4 regions of the Bradyrhizobium sp. Pa8 genome follow, and region 2 is predicted to be linked to each of the others. Evidence: predicted binding sites of a transcription regulator. Region 2 holds the regulator's gene; each other region holds the start of a gene.
The links. The regulator HrcA, encoded in region 2, represses chaperone genes, less so after heat shock. The targets are predictions, from matches to a motif close to GTTAGCACTCNCNNNNNGNGAGTGCTAAC.
Positions count from the first base shown of each region.

Region 1 (4,209 bases), 3.6 Mb from region 2:
GCGGCGCCGCGATCTCGCTGCAACGGCTGCTCGGCCTCGTGATGGCGCCGGTGTGCTGGCTGATGGGATTGCCCTGGGATCAGGCGGTGACCGCCGGCAGCCTGATGGGCACCAAGACCGTGCTCAACGAATTGATCGCCTATGTCGACTTCTCAAAACTGCCGCCCGATACGCTCGATCCACGCTCGCGCCTGATCATGCTCTACGCGATGTGCGGCTTCGCCAATTTCGCCAGCCTCGGCATCATGATCGGCGGCTTAGGGGTGATGGCGCCGGAGCGGCGCGAGGAGATCAACGCGCTCGGGCTGAAATCGATCGTGTCGGGGACGCTGACGACGTGCCTGATGGGGGCGGTGGTGGGGGTGTTGAGTTAGGCTCTCTCCGCCGTCATTCCGGGGCGCCGCGAAAGCGGTGAGCCCGGAATCCATCGGGCGTCAGCACATGCGGAGAAATGGATTCCAGGCTCGCACTGCGCGCGCGCCGGAATGACATCAGGCCTTCAACTCCACCGTCCTGAACTCCGCCGGCAGGATCACCTCCAGCAGCTCCACGTCATCCGAATAGTCCAGGATCATGTGCTTGATCTTCGGCGGCTGGGTCCAGGCGCTGCCTTCCTTCATCAAGGTCTCACCCTGACCGTCCATGTAGGTCTTCACCCAGCCCTTGAGCACGTAGACCATCTGGAATTCGACGTCGTGGAAGTGCAACTTCGACACCTCGTTCGGATCGCAGGGGCCTTGCAGGCGGATCACGTGGGCTTGCGCGAGGCCGTGGCTGGCTTCGGCGATGCCGAGGTCGCGATACTTGGCGTAGGCGCGCAGGCCATCGGCCTTGAAGTCTTCCTCGCGGTGATGGCTGATGGCGATGCGCTGCTTGGGACGGGCGGGCTTTTTCGGGGCGGCCTTTGCCGGTGTCGTGCGCGCCTTCGCCTTCACCGCCTTGCGCGCCGAGGATCGTGCCACGGCCTTGGCTCCGCTCCGCTTCTTCACCGCGGCCTGGGCTGCGCTGCGCGATTTTGTTTTCTTGGCCATGGCCGGCCTCCCTGTTGTTATGGGCGGAGGCTAGCACAGAACGAGATATCGTAGGGTGGGCAAAGCGAAAGCGTGTCCACCATTGCCAGATGCAATCGCGGAGAGATGGTGGGCACGGCGCGAGCGCGCCTTTTGCCCACCCTACGATGCCAGCGCGCTGCTCAATGCAGCCGGAACACGCCATCCACGGCGCGCAGCTCGGCCGGCTTGATCAGCTTGGAATGCGCGACGGTGACCGAATGGAGCGGACCGTCGAGCTTCTCCTGCCAGAACGCCAGGAAATCCTTCAGCGCCGGAAATTTCGGAAACATGTCGTAGTTCTGCCAGACGTAGGTCTGGAGAAGCGAGGGATGATCGGGCATCCGATAGAGAATTTGCGCCGTCGTCAGCCCGTAACCCAAAAGCTGTTTCCGGAAATCCTCGGAAACGCCCCCACTCCGCAAGCCCATGCCAACCTCCTTTGCAGGAGCGCATTCAAGGGGCGGCCTGGTCGGTGTGCGCCTTACGAGCCACCCGGTGCTGATGCGCTCACATGAGAGAAATGTGACGCAAACTGACAATCCATCTCAAGCCTAAAAGTTTAACAAGCTGTTGAAATTCAATGCTTTAGCAGCAGAGACGGCTCCGTGCTAATACGGTCACCGGGCGGGTTAACGATGGTAAAGAGATTCTGGCACCCAGGCCTTCAGAGTGCCGATTTTTCTGCTAGAAGCCCTTGCCCCCGCAAAATTCCTGTCCTATTTCAGCCTCGCCTGTGCTAGCACTCGCGGGCACAGACTGCTAACGACTAAAAATTCCCAACTCGTGCAAATACTTAGGAGGACTGCATGAAATTCCGTCCGCTTCACGACCGCGTCGTGGTCAAGCGCATCGACGCAGAAGAGAAGACCGCTGGCGGCATCATCATTCCCGACACTGCCAAGGAAAAGCCCTCCCAGGGCGAAGTCGTCGCCGTTGGCCCGGGTGGCCGCGACGAAGCCGGCAAGCTGATCCCGATCGACCTGAAGGTCGGCGACCGCGTGCTGTTCGGCAAGTGGTCCGGCACTGAAGTCAAGATCGACAACGTCGATCTGCTGATCATGAAGGAAAGCGACATCATGGGCGTCCTCGACGTCCCCGCTTCCAAGAAGAAGGCGGCCTAAGAGCCCCTCTCTCCCTCCAGTCAAACATTCCAAGGAAAGATCCAGATGGCAGCCAAAGAAGTCAAATTCTCGGTTGAGGCGCGCGACAAGATGCTGCGCGGCGTCGACATTCTCGCCAACGCGGTGAAGGTCACGCTCGGTCCGAAGGGCCGCAACGTCGTGCTCGACAAGTCGTTCGGCGCTCCCCGCATCACCAAGGACGGCGTCACCGTCGCCAAGGAGATCGAGCTCGAGGACAAGTTCGAGAACATGGGCGCGCAGATGGTGCGCGAAGTCGCCTCCAAATCCGCTGACGCGGCCGGCGATGGCACCACCACCGCCACCGTGCTCGCAGCAGCGATCGTGAAGGAAGGCGCCAAGTCCGTCGCCGCCGGCATGAACCCGATGGACCTCAAGCGCGGTATCGACCTCGCGGTCGAAGCCGTCGTTGCGGACCTCGTCAAGAACTCCAAGAAGGTGACCTCGAACGACGAGATCGCCCAGGTCGGCACCATCTCGGCCAACGGCGACGCGGAGATCGGCAAGTTCCTCTCCGACGCCATGAAGAAGGTCGGCAACGAGGGTGTCATCACCGTCGAGGAAGCCAAGTCGCTCGAGACCGAGCTCGACGTCGTCGAGGGCATGCAGTTCGACCGCGGCTACATCTCGCCCTACTTCGTCACCAACGCCGACAAGATGCGCGTTGAAATGGACGACGCCTACATCCTCATCAACGAGAAGAAGCTCTCCTCGCTGAACGAGCTGCTGCCGCTGCTCGAGGCCGTGGTGCAGACCGGCAAGCCGCTGGTCATCGTCGCCGAGGACGTCGAAGGTGAAGCGCTCGCGACCCTGGTCGTGAACCGCCTCCGTGGCGGCCTGAAGGTCGCGGCCGTCAAGGCTCCGGGCTTCGGCGATCGCCGCAAGGCCATGCTGCAGGACATCGCGATCCTGACCGGCGGCCAGGCGATCTCGGAAGATCTCGGCATCAAGCTCGAGAACGTCACGCTCAACATGCTCGGTCGCGCCAAGAAGGTGATGATCGACAAGGAGAACACCACGATCGTCAACGGCGCCGGCAAGAAGGCCGACATCGAGGCGCGCGTGGCCCAGATCAAGGCGCAGATCGAGGAGACCACCTCGGACTACGACCGTGAGAAGCTGCAGGAGCGTCTCGCCAAGCTCGCAGGCGGCGTCGCGGTGATCCGCGTCGGCGGCGCGACCGAGGTCGAGGTGAAGGAGCGCAAGGATCGCGTTGATGACGCGATGCATGCGACCCGCGCGGCGGTCGAAGAAGGTATCGTCCCGGGCGGCGGCGTCGCCCTGCTCCGTGCCTCCGAGCAGCTCAAGGGCCTGCGCACCAAGAACGACGACCAGAAGACCGGCGTCGAGATCGTGCGCAAGGCGCTGTCGGCTCCCGCTCGCCAGATCGCGATCAACGCCGGTGAAGACGGCTCGGTGATCGTCGGCAAGGTGCTGGAGAACAAGTCGTACACCTATGGCTTCGACTCCCAGACCGGCGAATATGCCGACCTCGTCAAGAAGGGCATCATCGACCCGACCAAGGTGGTCCGTACCGCGATCCAGAACGCAGCTTCGGTTGCGGCCCTGCTGATCACCACGGAAGCCATGGTCGCCGAGCTGCCCAAGAAGGGCGGCGCCGGTCCGGCGATGCCCCCGGGCGGCGGCATGGGCGGCATGGACTTCTAAGGTCCAACCACCTCAAGAACTACGAAACCCCGGCAGCGATGCCGGGGTTTTTGTTTTCGAGTGATACACTCTATGGTAGCATTATTCTTCCGTCATTCCGGGGCGGCGCAAAGCGCCGAGCCCGGAATCCATTTCACCACTTGCTCATGGCCTATTACGTCTACCTCCTCGCCAGTAAGAAGTACGGCACGCTCTATGTTGGCGTGACGAACGATATCGTCCGCCGCACTCACGAACATAAGAGCAAAGTCATTGCTGGGTTCAGCAAACGATACTCTGTCAGCCGATTGGTATGGTTCGAGATCTATGACGATCCCGTCACTGCGATCACGCGCGAGAAGGAACTGAAG
Region 1 is NZ_CP176767.1:6,130,435-6,134,643, forward strand. It holds gene ACKWRH_RS29080 (NupC/NupG family nucleoside CNT transporter) at 1-374, shown strand, start outside; gene ACKWRH_RS29085 (cupin domain-containing protein) at 492-1,031, opposite strand; gene ACKWRH_RS29090 (usg protein) at 1,193-1,480, opposite strand; gene ACKWRH_RS29095 (co-chaperone GroES) at 1,859-2,173, shown strand; gene groL (chaperonin GroEL) at 2,219-3,859, shown strand; gene ACKWRH_RS29105 (GIY-YIG nuclease family protein) at 4,006-4,209, shown strand, end outside.
Region 1: a site for HrcA is predicted at 1,788-1,816, ahead of ACKWRH_RS29095 (co-chaperone GroES). Genes of this name have one in related genera too.

Region 2 (4,209 bases):
TCGACCTCTTCGAGATGATCGTCGGGCCAGGCGACGCAGAGCGCGGACACGAAGTGCGCGGTGCGCTTGTCCGGCGTGGTGGCGCCGCGCTCCTGCAACAGCCGCTCGATCTGCGCCATCGCGGCGGCAAAATCCTTGGCTGGACCGGCCCAGCGCGCGCTGTAGATGCCGGGCGCGCCATCGAGCGCGTCGACCACGATGCCGGAATCGTCGGCGAAGGAGGGCAGCTTGGTCGCCTGCGCCGCCGCGATCGCCTTGATCGCGGCATTGCTGCGGAAATCATTGCCGGTCTCGTCGGGCTCGGGCAGGCCAAGCTCACCGGCCGACACCGCCTCGATGCCGTAAGGCGCGAGCAACTCCTTCATCTCGGCGAGCTTGCCGGGATTGTGGGTCGCGATGACGAGCTTTCCGGTGATTCGGCGGTGCATGGGCCTATTGACTACGCCACAGCCAGTTTCTGCAAGTCCACGAGCCGAGCGATACCCTTCTGGGCCAGCGCCATCAGCGCGAGGAACTCGTCCTGTGTGAACGGTTCGCGTTCCGCGGTGCCCTGCACCTCGATGATGCGGCCATCGCCGGTCATGACGAAATTGGCGTCGGTCTGGGCTTCCGAATCCTCGGCATAGTCGAGGTCGAGCACGGGCGTGCCGTTGTAGATGCCGCAGGAGATCGCGGCGACGTTGTCGCGCAGCACCTTGGCCTTGATCATGTTGCGCGCCTTCATCCAGTTGATGCAATCGGCGAGCGCGACCCAGGCACCGGTGATCGAGGCCGTGCGCGTGCCGCCGTCGGCCTGGAGCACGTCGCAATCGACCGTGATCTGGCGCTCACCGAGCGCTTCGAGATCGACGATGGTGCGAAGCGAGCGGCCGATCAGGCGCTGAATCTCGACGGTGCGGCCACTTTGCTTGCCCGCGGAGGCCTCGCGGCGGGTGCGTTCGGAGGTCGCGCGCGGCAGCATGCCGTATTCGGCGGTGACCCAGCCGCGGCCCTGGCCCTTCAGCCACGGCGGCAGGCGGTCTTCCAGCGTGGCGGTGACCAGCACATGGGTGTCGCCGAATTTCACCAGGCAGGAGCCTTCCGCATATTTGACCACGCCGCGCTCCAGCGTCACGGGGCGCAATTCGTCGGGCGCACGGCGGCTTGGCCGCATGGGAAATCCTCCAAAACTCTCGGAAAAGGGCTATTCGCGGTGCTTGTAGGTGGGGTGAGGGTGGGCGGCAAGGCTTTTTCACCCCGGGTTTTCCACCCCGCAAACGCCACGCTTGTCAGAACCCTCTGGGATGGACAAATTATAAGCGTCTGAGAGGAGTTACCGTCCGTGGCCCATCACGATCCGATCCATCTGATCGCGCCGCGCGCAGGCCTCGCCCAGCTCAACGAGCGTTCCCGCGACATCTTTCGTCAAATTGTCGAAAGCTATCTCGCGACCGGCGAGCCGGTCGGCTCGCGCAATATTTCGCGGCTGATCGCGATGCCGCTGTCGCCGGCCTCGGTTCGTAATGTCATGGCCGATTTGGAACAGCTCGGCCTGATCTATGCGCCCCACACCTCCGCCGGCCGTCTGCCGACGGAACTCGGGCTGCGCTTCTTCGTCGATGCCCTGATGCAGGTCGGCGACCTCAATGACGCCGAGCGGCAGTCGATCCAGAGCCAGCTCACCTCCGTCGGTCAGGCGCAGTCGGTCGAGGCGGCGCTGGACCAGGCGCTGACGCGGCTGTCCGGTCTCACCCGCGCCGCAGCGGTCGTGCTGACCCCGAAATCCAATGCGCGGCTGAAACACATCGAATTCGTCCGGCTGGAACCCGAGAAGGCGCTGGTGATCCTGGTCGGCGAGGACGGTCAGGTCGAAAACCGCGTGCTGTCGCTGCCGCCGGGAGTTCCCTCCTCGGCGCTCACGGAAGCCGGTAATTTCCTCAATGCGCGAATCCGCGGCCGCACCCTGGCCGAGGCGCGGCTCGAGCTCGAAACCGCGCTCGGCGAAGCCCGCGCTGAGCTCGATCAGCTGACCCAAAAGGTGATTTCGGCCGGCATTGCGAGCTGGTCCGGCGGCGAGAACGAGGACCGCCAGCTGATCGTTCGCGGCCACGCCAATCTGCTCGAGGATCTGCACGCGCTGGAGGATCTCGAGCGCGTTCGGCTCTTGTTCGACGATCTCGAGACCAAGCGCGGCGTGATCGACCTTCTGGGACGCGCCGAGACCGCCGAGGGCGTGCGGATCTTCATCGGTTCGGAGAACAAGCTGTTTTCCTTGTCAGGCTCCTCCACCATCATCTCGCCCTATCGGGATGCCGCCGGCCACATCGTCGGCGTTTTGGGCGTGATCGGGCCGACGCGGCTGAATTATGCCCGCGTGATCCCGACCGTGGACTACGCCGCGCGCATCGTCAGCCGCCTCCTGGGTGGCTGATCGGCGTTTCCTCCGATCACGGGCGCTTGATTTTCGTAAGCTTAGGCACGATATCCGGGCCAACAATCCCTTGAGACGAGTTCGAGAAGAGAGCCGATGACCGATCGAGACCGGCAGCCCGACGACACGACCCCACCGACCGACGAGCCTGTGGTGTCGAAACCCTACATCATGCCCGACGATCCGGAGCCCGGCTCGGTCGAGCTGTTGCAGAAGGAAGCCGCCGAGGCGCGCGACCGCATGCTGCGGACGCTGGCCGAGATGGAAAATCTGCGCAAACGCACCACCAAGGAAGTCGCCGATGCCCGCCTCTACGGCATCACCGGCTTTGCCCGCGACGTGCTCGATATCGCCGACAATCTCCAGCGTGCGCTCGATGCCGTTCCGGCCGAGGCCCGTGCCGCGGCCGATCCGGGCCTGACCTCGCTGATCGAGGGCGTCGAGCTCACCGAGCGCTCGCTGCTCAACGCGCTGGAAAAGCACGGCGTGAAGAAGTTCGATCCGCAGGGGCAGAAGTTCGACCCGAACTTCCAGCAGGCGATGTACGAGGTGCCGGATGCGTCGGTGCCTGCGGGCACCGTCGTACAGGTCATGCAGGCCGGCTACACTATCGGCGAGCGCGTGCTGCGCCCGGCGCTGGTGGGTGTCGCCAAGGGCGGCACCAAGGCTGCGCCGGCTGCGAACAGCAACGAAGTGAACTGAGCGGCGAACTAAGCCTTGGCGTCATTCCGGGTTCGATGCTTTGCATCGCCCCGGAACGACCGATTGCTATCTTAGGCGCTCACCGCGATATCCGCGGACTGGATCCGCTTCACGCCGGCCTTGGCCATGTCGGCCCAGGCTTTTGCGAGCGAACCCTGCGTGTCGATGCCGCGGCAGGCGTCCTCCACCACATAGACCTCGAAGCCCGCCTTGCGCGCATCGAGCGCGGTCCAGGCGACGCAGAAGTCTGTCGCGAGGCCGGCGACGAAGACGCGCTTGATCTTGCGGCCCTTCAGGTAGCCGGCGAGGCCGGTCGAGGTCTTGCCATCGGCTTCCAGGAAGGCCGAATAGCTGTCGACCTCCTTGTGAAAACCCTTGCGGATGATGAGCTCGGCATGCGGGATCGCGAGATCCTTCGACAGCGCGGCGCCATCGGTGCCCTGCACGCAATGGTCGGGCCACAGCACCTGCTTGCCGTAGGGGAGATCGACGGTCTCGAACGGCTTCTTGCCGGCGTGCCCTGACGCAAACGAGATGTGGCCTGGCGTGTGCCAGTCCTGGGTCATCACCACGTTCGCAAAGGCTTTCGCCATCTTGTTGATGACGGGAACGACCTGCTCGCCTTCCTTCACGGCGAGGCTGCCGCCGGGCAGGAAGCAGTTTTGCACGTCGATCACGAGCAGCACGGAGGCATCGTCCGGCTTGATCGATGCGGCCGCAAGGAGCGCGGTTGGAGCAAGGGCTACGAGAGCGCTTGTCCCAAGCGCCGCGAGGATTTGTCGTCGATCAAGCATCGTTCGCCTCCCTCCAGGATGATCCAATGGAAGGAAGCCTAGTTCCGTTCGTATACGAACAGAAGCCCGAAAATGCAGCCGGTTCTGTCCAGCGCTTGGGCTAGCCCTTGGGCTATCCCTTGGGCTGGATGCCGTCGCGCACGGCGCGGAAGCGGGTAAAGGCGGCCGACCATTGGTCGCGCGGGGCGCTGGCGATGATGCGCAGCGAGGCGCCGCCGCTCGAGAAGCGAATCCACTGCACCACGGTCACGGGCGTCTTGTCCTTGCCGCTGACGCCGTCGATCCGGGTCTCGAAACCCTGCT
Region 2 is NZ_CP176767.1:211,388-215,596, reverse strand. It holds gene rdgB (RdgB/HAM1 family non-canonical purine NTP pyrophosphatase) at 1-428, opposite strand, end outside; gene rph (ribonuclease PH) at 440-1,153, opposite strand; gene hrcA (heat-inducible transcriptional repressor HrcA) at 1,322-2,410, shown strand; gene grpE (nucleotide exchange factor GrpE) at 2,507-3,112, shown strand; gene pncA (bifunctional nicotinamidase/pyrazinamidase) at 3,184-3,906, opposite strand; gene ACKWRH_RS00910 (hypothetical protein) at 4,019-4,209, opposite strand, start outside.

Region 3 (4,209 bases), 990 kb from region 2:
CCCAGACTCTTGCGCAAACGGCGGCGGCCGTTGAAAAATTGCACCAGCATGGAATACGCCGCATCAACTTCGATCTCATTTACGGCCTTCCAAAGCAGACAGTGCAGTCATGCATACGCACCGCGACAATCGCGGCAGCGATACGCCCCGACCGGCTCGCGGTTTTCGGCTACGCGCACATTCCGTCATTTAAGAAAAATCAGCGCCTTATCAACGAGAAAGCGCTGCCAGATACGCTGCCCGCGCCGAACAGGCGGCGGCCGTGGCCGATACGCTGGCCGCCGCCGGCTACCGCACAGTCGGACTCGACCATTTTGCTTTGCCCAGGACGAGCTCGCCCTGGCGCAGCAGGCCGGTCGCCTGCGGCGTAATTCCTTGGGCTACTCGGCAGACACCTGTAGAACCTTGATTGGCTTCGGCACGTCGGCCATTGGCCGTCTGGGCGATGGTTACGTCCAAAACGAAGTTGCAACGGGTTCCTACAGCCGGCACATCAGAGCTGGCCGACTCGCGACATCAAGGGCTGCCGTCTCACCCACGAAGACCGCGTTCGAGGAGCAATCATCGAGCGGCTGATGAGCGATCTGGAAGCCGACGTGCCGGCAATCTGTGCCGCCCACGGATTTGATCCGTTTCCTTTTCTTGATTCAGCGGAACGCTTGGCGAGGCTCGCCGAAGATGGAATCGTGAACATCGAGAATGGATTTATCCGCGTGAGAGAGGAGCACCGTCTTCTGATTCGGGCTGTCGCCGCCGCACTCGACGCTTATCCATACCGCTCACCCTGTTAGCACATCCAAGCGAGCTAAGCATAGCGACGACAACAACGCACGCAGCACGGAGTGCCGCGAAGAATCCATTCGATGGAACAAGGCATGGAAAGCGCAATTGGCAAACGCGAGGTCCTATCGCCAGTGCGCTTGGCGAAAAGCTACAAAGAGGACCCCGGGCTGCTAAGGCGGTGACTCTGTGACCTACGCCGAACGGATATGAAAGGCCGTTTGAAGCCAAAGTAGCGGCAGGAACCACTCTACAAGCCAGATGATTGGCCAAAATTGTGAAACGCGGTAGCCGGCTATCCGCACATAATGGGATAAGTCGGATTTGCGTCGGCGCCATCCGGCAGGCGCCGGGGTTGGCGATATCTATCCCCGAGAGCCAGCTCCGATGGTGGCCCTTGGATACCCGTTTGATGACAGCCGGTCGATTTGAGCGGTTGCATCAGTTCAATCGCTCAAAGATGACGTTGATGTCGGCCATTGCAGCAAGCCGGTATGATCTACTTTCCATTAGATTGACGATCCGAGCCTTGTTACCATTTAGGAAAGGTTCACTTGGCTCGCACTGAATGACAGAAGGTCTGATCCGCTCGTAGTCGATGGCTTTAATGAGATCGTGATCCAGTCCTTCGCAATCGATCGACAAGAAATCGATTTGTCGGCATAAGGGATCACCAGCTAGTTGATGCCGATAGCGTTCACTTCGATACGGTCTCGTATACCTCCTAAACCTTCGAATTCGCCGAAACTAATGTGCTTGGTTCACAGAGGAAAGGTCATGGGCGTTTCCGATGAAGAGTGTGGCAAACGGCTGTGGAGTGGGCAAGACAACGGACGGAATGAGAACGTCTCTGGGGCGCGCCGTTCGGATCAGTGTCCCCAATTCGGGATTGGGTTCAACCAGAACACCTCGCGCGCCTCTTTGGGACATAAGAATATGTACTCGAGGTAGAGACGGGTTGATTGGCGCTGATCTCGACATAGAAAACACTATCCTAGGATCTTTGACTCTTACAGAGTCTCGCAGACAAGATTCCTTCCAGAATGACGTCTTCCGGCTTGTGCATAGCTGGCCGGAGCAAAGTGCTTGATTCGAGAATGCGGAAGATCGAGCCTATCGACCTCTTGGATTATGGACTGGTTTTCAAACTCGGAAAAACATAGGCTTGCTCTCCAATGTAATCTGCGATCGTGGGAAAGGCCGCTAACACCAGCTTGTAGGCGGCACCTCTTTGCTTCATTTCAGCAATCGGCATGCCACGCCTGGAGTATGGCTTCGCTTGCTCGGGAAAGTGAAATACGCATGTATGCCAGCATACCCGCTGCAATGAGCCGCGACAATTTTGTCGGGTTCGCAACATTGGCGTCATCAACCGAGCATGCATAGCAAGCCAAGACGGGAGCATCAGATGATGCCGCCTCTCCTTCCAGAATAAGGGCGCCTAATAGTGCTATCAGTCTGGCCGTCAATTTCGCAGAAAAGTTATTGTAGTTGACAGTGAGACGTGACGCCAAACATCTCTCTCAAGAGCATTCAATCCACTTGAGCAAGATTGCAGCATCTGTGTTGCCGACTAATCTGAATGCTGATTTTTGGCTGAAAGCCCTTGCTCCCCTAAGAACCCGTCCTATTTCAGCTGCGCCTGCACTACCACTCGCAGGCCTCGACTGCTAACAACATTGAAATTCTCATCGTGCAAATGCAAGGAGGACTGTATGCAATTTCGTCCGCTTCACGACCGCGTCGTGGTCAAGCGCATCGAGGCAGAGCAGAAGACCGCTGGCGGCATCATCATTCCCGACACTGCCAAGGAAAAGCCCTCGCAGGGCGAAGTCATCGCCGTCGGCCCCGGTGGCCGCGACGAGAGCGGCAAGCTGATCCCCATTGACGTCCAGGTCGGTGATCGCGTGCTGTTCGGCAAGTGGTCGGGCAACGAGGTCAAGATCGACGGCCAAGAGCTATTAATCATGAAGGAAAGCGACATCATGGGTGTTCTCACCGACCTGTCGGCCAAGAAGAAGGCCGCTTAATTCAACCGCTCGTACCGCTCGCTCCTGAGGAGCGCCTGCCGGGCGCCTCGCCAAGAGTGAGATGAGACCAAGACAACTCAGGGGACCAAATATGTCAGCCAAAGAAGTGAAATTCGGCGTTGACGCCCGCGACCGCATGCTGCGCGGCGTCGACATCCTCGCCAACGCCGTGAACGTCACGCTCGGCCCGAAGGGCCGTAACGTCGTCCTCGACAAGTCGTTCGGCGCGCCTCGCATCACCAAGGACGGCGTTACCGTCGCCAAGGAGATCGAGCTCGACGACAAGTTTGAGAACATGGGCGCCCAGATGGTGCGCGAAGTCGCCTCCAAGTCCGCTGATGCGGCCGGCGACGGCACCACCACCGCCACCGTGCTCGCGGCTGCGATCGTCCGTGAAGGCGCGAAGGCGGTTGCCGCCGGCATGAACCCGATGGACCTTAAGCGCGGTATCGACCTCGCGGTCGAAGCCGTGGTTGCGGACCTCCAGAAGAACTCCAAGAAGGTCACTTCGAACGACGAGATCGCCCAGGTCGGCACCATCTCGGCCAACGGCGACGCGGAGATCGGCAAGTTCCTCTCCGACGCCATGAAGAAGGTCGGCAACGAGGGTGTCATCACCGTCGAGGAAGCCAAGTCGCTCGAGACCGAGCTCGACGTCGTCGAGGGCATGCAGTTCGACCGCGGCTACATCTCGCCCTACTTCGTCACCAACGCCGACAAGATGCGCGTTGAAATGGACGACGCCTACATCCTCATCAACGAGAAGAAGCTCTCCTCGCTGAACGAGCTGCTGCCGCTGCTCGAGGCCGTGGTGCAGACCGGCAAGCCGCTGGTCATCGTCGCCGAGGACGTCGAAGGCGAAGCGCTTGCGACCCTGGTCGTGAACCGCCTCCGTGGCGGTCTGAAGGTCGCGGCCGTCAAGGCGCCGGGCTTCGGCGATCGCCGCAAGGCCATGCTGCAGGACATCGCGATCCTGACCGGCGGCCAGGCGATCTCGGAAGATCTCGGCATCAAGCTCGAGAACGTCACGCTCAACATGCTCGGTCGCGCCAAGAAGGTGATGATCGACAAGGAGAACACCACGATCGTCAACGGCGCCGGCAAGAAGGCCGACATCGAGGCGCGCGTGGCCCAGATCAAGGCGCAGATCGAGGAGACCACCTCGGACTACGACCGTGAGAAGCTGCAGGAGCGTCTCGCCAAGCTCGCAGGCGGCGTCGCGGTGATCCGCGTCGGCGGCGCGACCGAGGTTGAGGTGAAGGAGCGCAAGGATCGCGTTGATGACGCCATGCATGCGACCCGCGCGGCGGTTGAGGAAGGCATCCTGCCGGGCGGCGGCGTCGCCCTGCTCCGTGCCTCTGAGCAGCTCAAGACCCTTCGCACCAAGAACGACGACCAG
Region 3 is NZ_CP176767.1:1,205,634-1,209,842, reverse strand. It holds partial or broken gene hemN (oxygen-independent coproporphyrinogen III oxidase) at 1-791, shown strand, start outside; gene ACKWRH_RS05615 (hypothetical protein) at 1,222-1,425, opposite strand; gene groES (co-chaperone GroES) at 2,496-2,810, shown strand; gene groL (chaperonin GroEL) at 2,902-4,209, shown strand, end outside.
Region 3: a site for HrcA is predicted at 2,427-2,455, ahead of groES (co-chaperone GroES). Genes of this name have one in related genera too.

Region 4 (4,209 bases), 1.5 Mb from region 2:
GGTCGTAATAGCCGGGCTGCTGCTGATAGACCGGCTGCTGCGGCGCGTAGGCCGGGCCGCGGCCGGGACCGTCACCGAACAGGAACTCGATGAAGCCGCCGCCCATGTTCGCATTGGAGGCGACGCGCACCGGCGCCCGCGGCACCTGCGGCTGGTAGAGCACCGCAGGCGGATCATTGGGCACACTATTGTCGAAGGCGTTGGCGCTGCTCGCGCCGGCAATGAAGGTGCAAGCGCTGCCGAGCAGCGCGACAGACATTTTCTTGAACATCGACGTACTCTGTACTGTTTCGTCTAGATCACATGCGTCGTGCAGAGCCGATGGCTGATCGGCGACCGCGACGTGGTCAATAAAGAGCAAAAGCCGTTTTGTTTGGTAAACGTATCAGCCGTTTCGATTCACCACGTCGCGAGCGAGGGTGCAATTTGGCGATCAGCGTTTATTTTCGATGAACGCCGCAGGCCCATGGTTAATCGCTTCTTTTCGAGGCGTCGCGTGCAGCCGCTCAACAGTTCCCGCTGTGAACCTCGTGTTAAATCGCTTCTGCCTACAAAGACGCGTGAGTGAGGTGGGGGGAGTTCCTGATGGCTATTCACCGCAAACGTTTTCGTGTCGAAGAGGCTATTGTCGGCGAGATGCCCAGCCCCGAAATGATTGAGGAGGCTGCGCCGATGCATAACGAGATCATGGCGGAGCTGCGTGCGATCCGCGCACAGATGGCGAAGGGCACTGTGCCCTTGTCCGGCAGCGCAGCCATGGCGGCGATCGACGCCTCCACCGCCCACGAGCTCTCCGAGGCTCGTACCATGCTCGATACCTACCGGGCGCAGATCGAGCAGTGCGAGAAGCTGAAGGTCGAGCTCGACCTCATCCACGACGCCATCGACCGCACCAAGCGCGAGATCGCGACGCTGCACGGCAAGAGCTTCGACGGCGGCGAAATGGCCAAGGTCAATGGCGAGCTCGGCGCGGTCGTCGGCGGCACCGAGCAGGCAACCCAGCAGATCCTCGAAGCCGCCGAGTCGATCGACCAGGCGGCCAGCGCGATGTCCAAGGTGCAATCGGCCGACCAGCAGAAGCGGCTCGCCGACGACATCCAGGAACGCGTCATCTCGATCTTCGAAGCCTGCAACTTCCAGGACCTGACCGGCCAGCGCATCAGCAAGGTCATGACCACGATGAAGTTCATCGAGCAGCACATCAATGCGATGATGGAGATCTGGGGCGGCGTCGACGCGATCAAGGCCCATGTGCCGGCGCCGGCCGACACCCGCAGCGAGGACGAAAAGCTCCTCAACGGCCCCAAGCTCGCCGGCGACGTCGGCCACGCCTCGCAAGACGACATCGACGCGCTGTTCGACTGATCGGGCGCGACATTACGGAAAAAAGCAAAACGCCGGCGAGAGCCGGCGTTTTTGTTTGTGGGGGCCATCCCCTCAACTGTCATCGCCCGGCTTGACCGGGCGATCCAGTATTCCAGAGGCGGCGGTGATTGAGCCGATAGGCCACGGTGTACTGGATGCCCCGGTCAAGCCGGGGCATGACGAAGTAGAGAGACTACGCCCTCGGCGCGCAGCGGACGTAGACCATGTTGCCGTAACGGGTGGCGGCGTCCTTGTCGATGAAGCGGGTAATCAGGACGCGGCCGTCGAAGGAGACGATCTCGCGGTCCTGCTCGCCGGGGGTCGGACCCGCCGGCCCGATGTAGTTCTTGCCGCTGGGCGAGCCCTTCAGCCGCAGCTCCTGCGGCGTCGCCTGGTCGGCGAGATGCATGATCACGCCGCCGGAGGAACCGGCGGTGATCACGTAGGGATTCTTGCACTGCGATCGGGCCGCAGCCTCGGTGCGGGCGCGGTCGGCCGGGTTCTGGAACGAAGCGAGACCCCAGCGGCCGACGATCTCGTCGGCGCGGATGCTCGCCGGCATTTCCGGGCCGGTGCCGGGCTCGGCCTCGGGCGGCGGCGAAGACGACGAGAACGACGGTAGGCTCATGCCGCCGCCGCAGGCGCCAAGCAGCAGCGCCAGGCAAGAGGCGGCCGCCAGATTGGCAACCGTGCGTGCGTGAGCTGACCTGATCATGACATTCCCCCGAGCAAACCGTCCCCCAAACGAGACCCCGACCGCATCCCTCCTGCAGCCAAGCGCAAAACCGCTGTCGGAGCAATGACGTCCTTTATACGCCAGCGCGACCAATAAGTTTCTGTAGACACGATCCTATATCCGCCTCACCAATCGCTTAACCACCCTTGCTTGACAGGATCGCGGCCAAGCCATATTTCCGGGCGCACTATTAGCACTCGGAAAGCCCGATTGCTAAGCGCGCCGTTCGATCCTCGGCAAGAGGGTGGACGGACGCCGCCCCTACCCACTTCCATTCCTTCCGAAGCGAGCCTCCAAAGGGAAACGTCATGGCTAAATCCAAATTTCGTCCGCTGCATGACCGTGTCGTGGTCAAACGTATCGACGCCGAGGAAAAGACCAAGGGCGGCATCATCATTCCGGACACCGCCAAGGAAAAGCCGTCCCAGGGCGAGGTCGTCGCCGTCGGCCCCGGCGGCCGCGACGAGGCCGGCAAGCTGATCCCGATCGACCTCAAGGTCGGCGACCGCGTGCTGTTCGGCAAGTGGTCCGGCACCGAGGTCAAGATCGACAACGAAGAGCTCCTGATCATGAAGGAGTCGGACATCATGGGTGTCATGGCCTAAGGCCGTCAGCCTGAACAGCCGCTGAATGTCATGCCCGGATCGCGCGATCCGGGCATTCGGTCATTCCGCAAGCGGCAGACACATCACGAAACACGAGGGATTGAAGAAATGGCTGCCAAAGACGTCAAGTTTTCCGGAGACGCGCGCGAACGCATGCTGCGCGGCGTCGACATTCTCGCCAACGCCGTCAAGGTGACGCTCGGTCCGAAGGGCCGCAACGTCGTCATCGAGAAGAGCTTCGGCGCACCCCGCATCACCAAGGACGGCGTCACCGTCGCCAAGGAGATCGAGCTCGAGGACAAGTTCGAGAACATGGGCGCGCAGATGCTGCGCGAAGTCGCCTCCAAGACCAACGACACCGCCGGCGACGGCACCACCACCGCGACCGTGCTGGCCCAGGCGATCGTGCGCGAAGGCGCCAAGGCGGTTGCCGCCGGCATGAACCCGATGGACCTCAAGCGCGGCATCGACACCGCGGTTACGGCGGTGATCAAGGACATCGAGAAGCGCGCCAAGCCGGTCGCCGCCTCCTCCGAGGTCGCCCAGGTCGGCACCATCTCGGCCAACGGCGATGCCGCCATCGGCAAGATGATCGCCCAGGCGATGCAGAAGGTCGGCAACGAGGGCGTCATCACCGTCGAGGAAAACAAGTCGCTCGACACCGAGGTCGACATCGTCGAAGGCATGAAGTTCGACCGCGGCTATCTGTCGCCCTACTTCGTCACCAACGCCGAGAAGATGACCGCCGAGCTCGAGGACGCCTACATCCTCCTGCACGAGAAGAAGCTGTCCGGCCTGCAGGCCATGCTGCCGGTGCTGGAAGCCGTGGTGCAGTCGGGCAAGCCGCTCGTCATCATCGCCGAGGACGTCGAGGGCGAGGCGCTGGCCACCCTGGTCGTCAACCGCCTGCGTGGCGGCCTGAAGGTCGCCGCCGTCAAGGCGCCGGGCTTCGGCGACCGCCGCAAGGCCATGCTCGAGGACCTCGCGATCCTCACCGGCGGCCAGCTCATCTCCGAAGACCTCGGCATCAAGCTCGAGAACGTCACGGTGAAGATGCTCGGTCGTGCCGGCAAGGTCGTGATCGACAAGGAGAACACCACGATCGTCAAGGGCGCCGGCAAGAAGCCGGAGATCGAGGCCCGCGTCGGCCAGATCAAGGCCCAGATCGAGGAGACCACCTCGGACTACGACCGTGAGAAGCTCCAGGAGCGCCTCGCCAAGCTCGCCGGCGGCGTCGCGGTGATCCGCGTCGGCGGCGCGACCGAGATCGAGGTCAAGGAGAAGAAGGACCGCGTCGAGGACGCGCTCAACGCCACCCGCGCCGCGGTGCAGGAAGGCATCGTTCCCGGCGGCGGCGTCGCGCTGCTGCGGGCCAAGAAGGCCGTGGGCCGTCTCACCAACGCCAATGCCGACGTCCAGGCCGGCATCAACATCGTGCTGAAGGCGTTGGAAGCCCCGATCCGCCAGATCTCCGAGAACGCGGGCGTGGAAGGCTCGATCGTG
Region 4 is NZ_CP176767.1:8,215,905-8,220,113, forward strand. It holds gene ACKWRH_RS38945 (L,D-transpeptidase) at 1-271, opposite strand, end outside; gene ACKWRH_RS38950 (protein phosphatase CheZ) at 586-1,365, shown strand; gene ACKWRH_RS38955 (hypothetical protein) at 1,559-2,080, opposite strand; gene ACKWRH_RS38960 (co-chaperone GroES) at 2,410-2,706, shown strand; gene groL (chaperonin GroEL) at 2,815-4,209, shown strand, end outside.
Region 4: a site for HrcA is predicted at 2,291-2,319, ahead of ACKWRH_RS38960 (co-chaperone GroES). Genes of this name have one in related genera too.